Linked DNA regions of Rubrivirga marina. The protein of the gene in region 1 interacts with the protein of each later gene in a pairwise test. Links are inferred from orthologs where the notes say so. Each region holds a gene or a part of one and is shown on either strand. Other genes may lie near its edges.

Region 1 (4,429 bases):
GCCGATTTCCTCGCCACGCTCGACCAGCAGGTCCGCGACCTCCAGGACGCCGGGGGCGAGCCGCACGCGATCCTGGTCGGGCCCGAGGCCTACGAGGTCCTCAAAACGGCCGTCGCCGAGCGGTTCGGCCGCGAGCGGGCCGACCTCGGGCAGTACCAGTGGGTGCCGGTCGTCGTGGACCCGTTCCGCGGCGGGCGCCTCTGCGTGGTCCCGCCGCCCCGCGACGTCTCGGCCGGCGTCCGGGCGGAGCGAGACGAGGGGTGACCGTGCCGACTCGGTCCGCCTCGGCGTCGAGGTGGGGGATCCCGGTGCGGCCGGCCGGTGTCGAGACCCTCTCCCCCGAGCGAACTGCGACCCATGAAAGCCATCTGGAACGGCGCCACGATCGCCGAGAGTGACGACACCGTCGTGGTGGAAGGCAACCACTACTTCCCGCCAGCGGCACTCGATCGGCAGTACCTCCGTGAGTCCGACCACACGTCGGTTTGCCCGTGGAAGGGGACGGCCGGCTACTTCGACGTGGTCGTAGACGGCGAGGTGAACCAGAAGGCGGCCTGGATCTACCGCGAGCCGAAGGACGCGGCGGCCCAGATCCGGGACCACGTGGCGTTCTGGAAGGGCGTCGACGTCACCCCGTAGGCCCGTCGTCGAAGGTCTCGCGAACGGAGTTCCCGCGAACTCCCCACCGGGGGAACCCCGGCCCGGACGGGGCCTGCGTTAGTTTGCACGCTGTCGCCTTCGGCACCGTGCGCCCGTACCGTCTCGCTTTTGTCCGCCGTCTCGTCGCCGCGACCCTCGTCGCGGCGCTGGGTGTGCCGTTGGTGCCCGCCGTGGGGGCACAGGGCGGGGCGCCGTCGCTGGCCGTCGTCATCGACGACGCAGAGGCGTTCGAGCTCGCCCTCGCTGCGGCGCACGACGCCGAGGCCGGTACCGATCCGCTCGTCGTCTTCGCCGAGGCCTACGCCGCCGCCGTCGGCGACGTGTCGGTCGAGGCGCTGGTCCACCTGCTGGGCCAGTCGTCGATGTCGGGCGTCCTCCCGCCGGCCCACGACGAGGCGTTCGTCTCGTCCAAGCTAGCCACGCCCGCCTCGACGTCCGCGGCCGCTCTGGGCGCAGCCGCCGATGTCGTCGCCCCGATCGCGGCCGTCGGTGAGATCGCCGAGGCCGCCGACCTCGCGCCGCCGCGCCCGCTGGCGCCGTCGTCGCGCCCGCGCGCGCCCTAGCGCCGCCGGCCTCACGGCCGACCCGATCCGACTTTCGCTTTTGCGCTCGTCCGAAGGGGACGAGCGTGTCTCCAGACCCAACCCGGCGTCCGTATGGGCGCCCGATCCCTATGCAAGGCAACGGCTTCAAGCTATTCGCCGTCGGCGCGCTGCTCGTCATCTCCCTGTGGCAGCTCTTCCCGACGATTCAGAACTCCCTCAACAACCGCGACCTCGCGTCCATGGACCCCGCCGAGCGCGAGGCCTACGAGGCTGAGAACGCGGACGACCTCCAGGCCACGTCGGAGGAGGCCCTCAAGCTCGGGCTCGACCTCCAGGGCGGCATGCACGTGACGCTCGAGGTCGGGACCGGCGCGCTCCTCCGCGAGCTGGCCGGCAACCGGACCGACGACACGTTCGACGCCGCGCTCACGGCGGCCAGCGAGCAGGCCGTGACCTCCGACGAGAACTTCGTCACGCTCTTCGCCAACGCCGTCGAGGCCGAGCGGCCCGGCACGCGCCTGGCCCGCTACTTCCGCAACGCCGACGCCGACATCACGGCCCGCTCCGAGAACGACGCCGTCGTGGCGTACCTCCAGGAGGAGGTCGAGGAGGCGCTCGTCCGCGCGGAGGAGATCATCCGGCAGCGGATCGACCGGTTCGGCGTGACCGAGCCGCTCATCCAGCGCCAGGGCACGTCCCGCATCGTGGTCGAGCTGCCGGGCGTCGACGACGAGGAGCGCGTCCGCGAGCTGCTGAAGGGCACGGCCCGCCTCACGTTCCACCTCACGCCGCCGACGGCCGAGGTCCAGCAGGCCGCGGCCAACCTGTTCGCCTACTACGAGGACGGCGGCGAGGACGCCGAGGCGGACCCGACGGCGACCGCCGACGCCGACACGACGGCCACGCAGGTCGCCTCGGCCGACTCGACCGCCGACAGCGACGCCGACTCGGCCGACGTCCTCGACCTCGGGGACATCACGGCCGGGGCCGACCCGTCCGAGGAGGCCGGCGGCAACCCGCTCGCGGCCGTCCTCCAGCGGATCCAGGTCGACCCGTCGTCGAACTCGCCGATCGTCGGGCAGGTCGCCGAGAGCGACACGGCCGAGGTCTCGCGGCTCCTCGCGGCGCCGGGCGCGGCCCGGCTCATCCCGCCGGGCGTCGAGTTCCTGTTCACGGCCGGCCCCGACGCCGGCGTGACGGCCGACGGCGACGGCGTCCACTACCTCGTGGCCGTCAACCAGCGCGTCGAGCTCCAGGGCGAGGTGATCACGGACGCGGGCCCGGACTTCGACCCGTACACGAACGCCCCGCAGGTCTCGATCACGATGGACGGCGTCGGCGCGAGCCGGTGGAGCCAGATCACGGGCGCCAACCGCGGCAAGCCCGTCGTCATCGTCCTCGACGACCTCGTCTACACGTTCCCGACGATCAACGAGCGGATCCCGAACGGGCGGACGCAGATCACGGGCAACTTCAGCCGCCAGGAGGTCGACGACATCGTGACCGTCCTCAAGTCGGGCGCGCTCCCGGCCCCGGTCTCGATCGTGGAGGAGCGGACGGTCGGGCCGAGCCTGGGCGAGGCCTCGATCAAGGCCGGCACGCGGGCGCTGCTCGTGGGCCTCGTGCTCGTGTGCGTGTTCATGGCCATCTACTACCGCGGCGCGGGCCTCGTGGCCAACGTGGCGCTCCTGCTGAACGTACTGTTCATCTTCGGCGTCCTCGCCAGCTTCGGCGCCACGCTGACGCTGCCGGGTATGGCCGGCATCCTCCTCACGATCGGCATGGCGGTCGACGCCAACGTGCTCATCTTCGAGCGCATCCGGGAGGAGATGGAGAGCGGCAAGACGCTCAAGGCGGCCGTCGACGGCGGCTTCTCCAAGGCCCTCTCGGCCATCGCCGACGCCAACATCACGACGTTCCTGATCGGCGTGATCCTGTTCTCGTTCGGCGTCGGGCCGATCCAGGGCTTCGCCGTGACGCTGATGGCGGGCATCCTCACGTCGCTGTTCACGGCCCTCGTCGTGACCCGCCTCATCATCGACTACCTCGTCCAGGAGCGCGGCGTCAACGTCGCCTTCGGCTGAGTCAGGGTACTGGGTGCGCGCTCGGGGTCTCACCCCGCGTCGCGCCCGCCCCGTACCTCGTACCACGTACCCTGAATCCAACACTGACATGCGCATCTTCGAAAACACCCACTTCGACTTCCTGAGCAGCTTCCGGTCGAGCTACATCATCTCGGGCATCCTGCTCCTGGTCGCCGTGGTCTCCCTCATCTACCCCGGTCTCGAGGCCGGGATCGACTTCAAGGGCGGCACCGAGTTCATCGTCGGCACCGACACCGCCATCCCCTCGACGCAGGCCGCCTCCGCCCTCGGCGACGCGACCGGCGAGATCTACGAGGTCAAGGAGTTCGGCAACCCCGAGACCCTGATCGTTCGGACGGCCGCCGGCGGCGACGCCGACGCGCTCCGGACGTCGGTCGTCAACACGCTGTCGAGCGCGTTCGCCGGCTCCAACCCGGAGATCGAGGGGACGTACTCCGTGGGGCCCCGGATCGCCTCCGACCTCAAGGAGAAGGCGATCGTGCTCGTGCTCGGCGCCCTCTTCGTGATCCTGCTCTACATCTTCGTCCGGTTCGACTGGCGCTACGCCGTGGCGGCCGTCCTGACGCTGGCTCACGACGTGATCATCGTGCTCGGGCTGTTCGCGTTGTTCCACAACCTGACCCCGTTCTCGCTCCAGATCGACCAGGTCATCATTGCGGCGCTGCTCACGATCGTCGGCTACTCGATCAACGACACGGTGGTCGTGTTCGACCGAATCCGCGAGTACGCGCTCCTCTTCAAGACGGAGCCGTACGCCGAGACGGCCAACCGCGCGATCAACACGACGCTGTCGCGGACGGTCCTCACGTCGGGCACGACGCTCCTCGCGGTGCTCATCCTGTTCCTCATCGGCGGCGAGGTCCTCAAGGGCTTCTCGCTGGCGCTCCTCGTGGGCATCGGGGTCGGGACGTACTCGTCGATCTTCGTGGCGAGCCCGATCGTCGTGGCGCTGCGTGAGAAGTACGCGCCGGCCCGGCGCGTGGTGACGGCGAGCGCGTAACCCCCGCCGCCCCACGCTTCACGGAACGGGCGGCCCCGCGGGGCCGTCGGGAGGGGCGGGCGCCCGTAGCTTGGGCGGCCCGCCCCTCTCCCTTTCATGCAGATCCAGAGCACCAGTCA
Region 2 (3,919 bases), 2.2 Mb from region 1 along the record:
GATGAGCCCCCGCGCCATGTCCGAGACGACGACGCTCGACGCCGAGATCGAGGCCGTCCAGGCCGAGATCGACACGCTCCCGCTCACCACCGACGACGAGGCGGAGGCCTACCGCGTTCGCTTCCTCGGCCGGAAGGCCGGGGTGATCACGGACCTGTTCTCGAAGATCGGGACCGTCCCGCCCGAGGAGCGCCGGGCCGTGGGCCAGCGGCTCAACGCGCTGAAGCAGGCCGCCCAGGCCCGCCTCGACGCCGCGACCGAGGCCCTCGCCGGTGACACCGAGGCCGGCGCGACCGACCTCGACCTCACGCTGCCCGGCCGCGTCCCGGCGCCGGTCGAGCGCGGGAGTCTGCACGTGTTGACGCAGACGCTGGAGGACATCCAGGCCATCTTCCAGTCGTTCGGCTTCGCCGTCGCGCGTGGGCCGGAGATCGAGGACGACTGGCACAACTTCTCGGCGCTCAACTTCCCGCCCGACCACCCGGCGCGGGACATGCAGGACACGTTCTTCCTCGAACCGCCTCCGCCCGAGGGCCGCGGCGTCCTCCTCCGCACGCACACGTCGCCGGTCCAGGTGCGCGTGATGGAGCGCCAGAAACCGCCGATCCGCGTGATCGCGCCGGGCCGCGTGTTCCGGAACGAGGCCATCTCGTACAAGAGCTACTGCCTGTTCCACCAGGTCGAGGGCCTCGTCGTCGACGAGGGCGTTTCGTTCGCCGACCTCAAGGCGATGCTGACGGCGTTCGCGAAGGCGCTCTTCGGCGCCTCCGACGGGCCGGCGCGCGAGGCGAAGATGCGGTTCCGCCCGTCCTTCTTCCCGTTCACCGAGCCGAGCGCCGAGGTCGACGTGTGGTGGGCCGACGAGAGCCTCCCGGGCGGCGGGCGCTGGATGGAGATCCTCGGCTCCGGCATGGTCGACCCGAACGTGCTCGAGAACGTCGGCGTGGACTCGGAGCGCTACACGGGCTACGCCTTCGGGATGGGCGTCGAGCGGATGGCCATGCTCCGCCACGGCATCGATGACATCCGGCTCCTCTACGAGAACGACGTCCGCTTCCTGAAGCAGTTCTAAACCGCCTCGACGATGAACATCAGCCTCAACTGGCTCTCCGACTACGTCAAGCACGGGCTCGCGCCCGACGCCCTCGCGGAGCTCCTGACGATGACCGGCCTCGAGGTCGAGGAGGTCACGACGGGCGGGCCGTCGCTCGACGGCGTCGTCGTTGGGCACGTCGTGTCCGTCCGCGCGCACCCCAACGCCGACCGGCTCCGCGTCTGCGACGTCGACCTCGGCGACGCCGCGCCCGAGGCGGGTGAACCGGAAGGTCGGCGCAGCCAAACGGTCCAGATCGTGTGCGGCGCGCCCAACGTAGCCGCCGGGCAGAAGGTGCCGGTCGCGACCGTCGGCACGGAGTTGATGCTGCCGTCGCGGAAGGACCCGTCTCAGCTGGAGCCGGTCACGATCAAGAAGGGCAAAATCCGCGGCGAGGTCTCGAACGGGATGATCTGCGCCGAGGACGAGTTGGGCGTCGGCGACAGCCACGATGGGATCATGGTCCTCGACGAGGACGCGGCCGTCGGGCAGGACTTCGCCGACTACCTCCGGCAGCGCGACGCGCTTCCGGGCGACACGGTCCTCGACATCGCCATCACGCCGAACCGGCCGGACGCGACCTCGCACGTCGGCGTCGCCCGCGACGTGGCGGCGCTCACCGACCAGCCGCTCACACTACCCAAGGTGGATGTCCCCGAGGCGGGCGGCGAGGCCGCCTCGCAGGCATCGATCCGGATCGAGGACGCCGAGGGCTGCCACCGGCTCGTCGCCATGGTCGTGCGCGGCATCACCGTCAGGCCGTCGCCGGACTGGATGCGCGAGCGGCTGGAGGCGATCGGCGTCCGCTCGATCAACAACGTCGTGGACGTGACGAACTACGTCCTCCACGAGCTTGGCCAGCCGCTCCACGCCTTCGACCTGAACCTTCTGGAGGGCGGCGGCCTCGTCATCCGCGCCGCCGAGGCGGGCGAGGTCGTGACGACGCTCGACGACCAGGAGCGCAAGGTGCCGGCGGGCACCGTCCTCGTCTGCGACCACGAGAAGCCGGTCGCCGTCGCCGGCGTGATGGGCGGGGCCAACTCGGAGGTGAGCGGATCCACGACCGACGTGCTGATCGAGAGCGCCTACTTCGACCCGTCGCGCATCCGCAAAACGTCGAAGGCGCTCGGGCTGCAGACCGACGCGAGCTACCGCTTCGAACGCGGCGTCGACCCGACGGGCCAGGCGCGCGCCGCCGCCCGCGCGGCCCAACTGCTGGCGGAGGTCGCCGGCGGAACCGTCGTGCCCGGCCTGATCGACGAGCACCCGACCCCGTACGAGGCGCGGACCGTCACGCTCCGCCCGTCGCGCGTGGCGGCGGTGCTCGGCGTGGAGGTCCCCGAGGACGAGATCGTCCGGCTCCTTGGAGCCATCGGGTTCGAGGTGAGCGACGCCGAGGCCGGCCGCCTCGACGCGTTCGCCGAGGCGGCCATGCGCGAGGAGGGCGTCGAGGCCGCGGCCAGGGAGGCCGCCGACGCCGGCCTTCGCGTCACGATCCCGCCGTTCCGCCCCGACGTGGAGCGCGAGGTCGACGTGATCGAGGAGGTCGCGCGGCTGTGGGGCTACGACCACCTGCCCACGCCGGCCTCGACGCCGGTCCCGCTCGTGCCCGCCTCGGACACGCCGTCGGCCCGGCTGCTGGCCCGCGTGCGGCGGCGGCTCGCCGCGCTCGGCTTCCGCGAGCTGTACACCAACTCGCTGGTCCCGAAGCCCACCGCCGAGGCCTTCGCCGACGCCGCGTGGACGGGCCGCGAGGGCGGCCCGGTCGAGACGCTCAACCCGATCTCGCAGGAGATGGCGGCCATGCGGCCGTCGCTGCTGCCCGGCCTCGTGGCCGTCGCGAGCTACAACCAGGCGCGCGGCGCTGGCGCCCTCCGCCTGTTCGAGGCCGGCCACGTCTACCGCCAGTCCCACGCCGCGACGGACCTCGTCGAGGGCTACCACGAGCACACGTCGCTCGTGCTCGGGATGAGCGGCGAGACGCCGGCGACCTGGAACGGCCCCGCCCGCGCCGCCGATGTCTACGATCTCAAAGGCGTCGTGACGGACGTCCTCGCCGACCTCGGCATCGACGGGGTGACGGAGACGCCGCGGCCGGCGCCGGAGGGCCTCACGGCCTACGCCCTCGACCTCCACCTCGGCGACGTCCGCCTCGGCAGCCTCGGCCGCCTCGCAGACGGGGTCGGCGACGCGGCCGAGCTCCAGGAGCCCCTCTTCGTCGCCGAGCTCGACTGGGACGCGCTCGCGCGCCTCGCCGACCGCGACGAGCCGGCGCGCTACCAACCCATCTCGCGCTTCCCGACGGTCGAGCGCGACCTCGCCCTCATGATCCCCGAGGCGCAGGCGGCCGGGCCGCTCCTCGACACGATCCGCCAGTCCGGCAAGCCGCTCCTCCAGGACGTCCGCGTGTTCGACGTGTACCGCGGCGAGGGCGTGGCGGGGGGCCAGAAAAGCCTCGCCGTCGCGCTCCGCTTCGGGGCCGACAAGACGCTCCGCGACCAGGAGGTCGACGGCCGTGTGCGGCGGATCGTGAAGGCGCTGGAGAGTCAGCACGGTGCCACGCTCCGGTCCTAGCGGCCGTTACGGCCTGATCAACAAGTGCATAGCCGGCGGATGGGGGATCCCCCGGAACGGTTCGTGTCTATCTTGACCTCCTACCGCCTGCCCGCATGGAGCCCACCGCCCCGTCCGAGGCCGAGCCGGGTCGTCCCGACCCTCGGCCCGAGTGGCGGTCGCTGAGCCATCTCCGCGACCGCGTGGACGCGGCTGTGCGTGAGATCGAGCGGCTCCGGTCGGAGAACGCGGCGCTCGCCAAGCGGCTCCTCG

What was found. Proteins that work in one complex are often made in the same cells at the same time.
Region 2: the proteins of secD (region 1) and pheT interact in binary tests that used the Escherichia coli proteins (3 or more experiments, as listed by UniProt). The link is inferred for Rubrivirga marina from one-to-one orthologs.

The regions. Positions count from the first base shown.
Region 1 is NZ_MQWD01000001.1:3,196,196-3,200,624, reverse strand. Bases 850-3,811 are described here. They hold secD (protein translocase subunit SecD), read left to right. Parts: upstream 850-1,333; coding sequence 1,334-3,289; downstream 3,290-3,811. Other genes in these bases: secF (protein translocase subunit SecF), read left to right, coding at 3,378-3,811; BSZ37_RS13515 (hypothetical protein), read left to right, coding at 850-1,223. In the rest of the region: BSZ37_RS13525 (family 4C encapsulin nanocompartment shell protein), read left to right, coding at 1-264; BSZ37_RS13520 (DUF427 domain-containing protein), read left to right, coding at 358-639; more of BSZ37_RS13515, read left to right, coding at 747-849; more of secF, read left to right, coding at 3,812-4,310; BSZ37_RS13500 (STAS domain-containing protein), read left to right, coding at 4,407-4,429. UniProt on the Escherichia coli protein: Part of the Sec protein translocase complex. Interacts with the SecYEG preprotein conducting channel. SecDF uses the proton motive force (PMF) to complete protein translocation after the ATP-dependent function of SecA.
Region 2 is NZ_MQWD01000001.1:1,004,622-1,008,540, reverse strand. Bases 745-3,875 are described here. They hold pheT (phenylalanine--tRNA ligase subunit beta), read left to right. Parts: upstream 745-1,084; coding sequence 1,085-3,667; downstream 3,668-3,875. Other genes in these bases: BSZ37_RS03980 (hypothetical protein), read left to right, coding at 3,763-3,875; pheS (phenylalanine--tRNA ligase subunit alpha), read left to right, coding at 745-1,072. In the rest of the region: more of pheS, read left to right, coding at 17-744; more of BSZ37_RS03980, read left to right, coding at 3,876-3,919.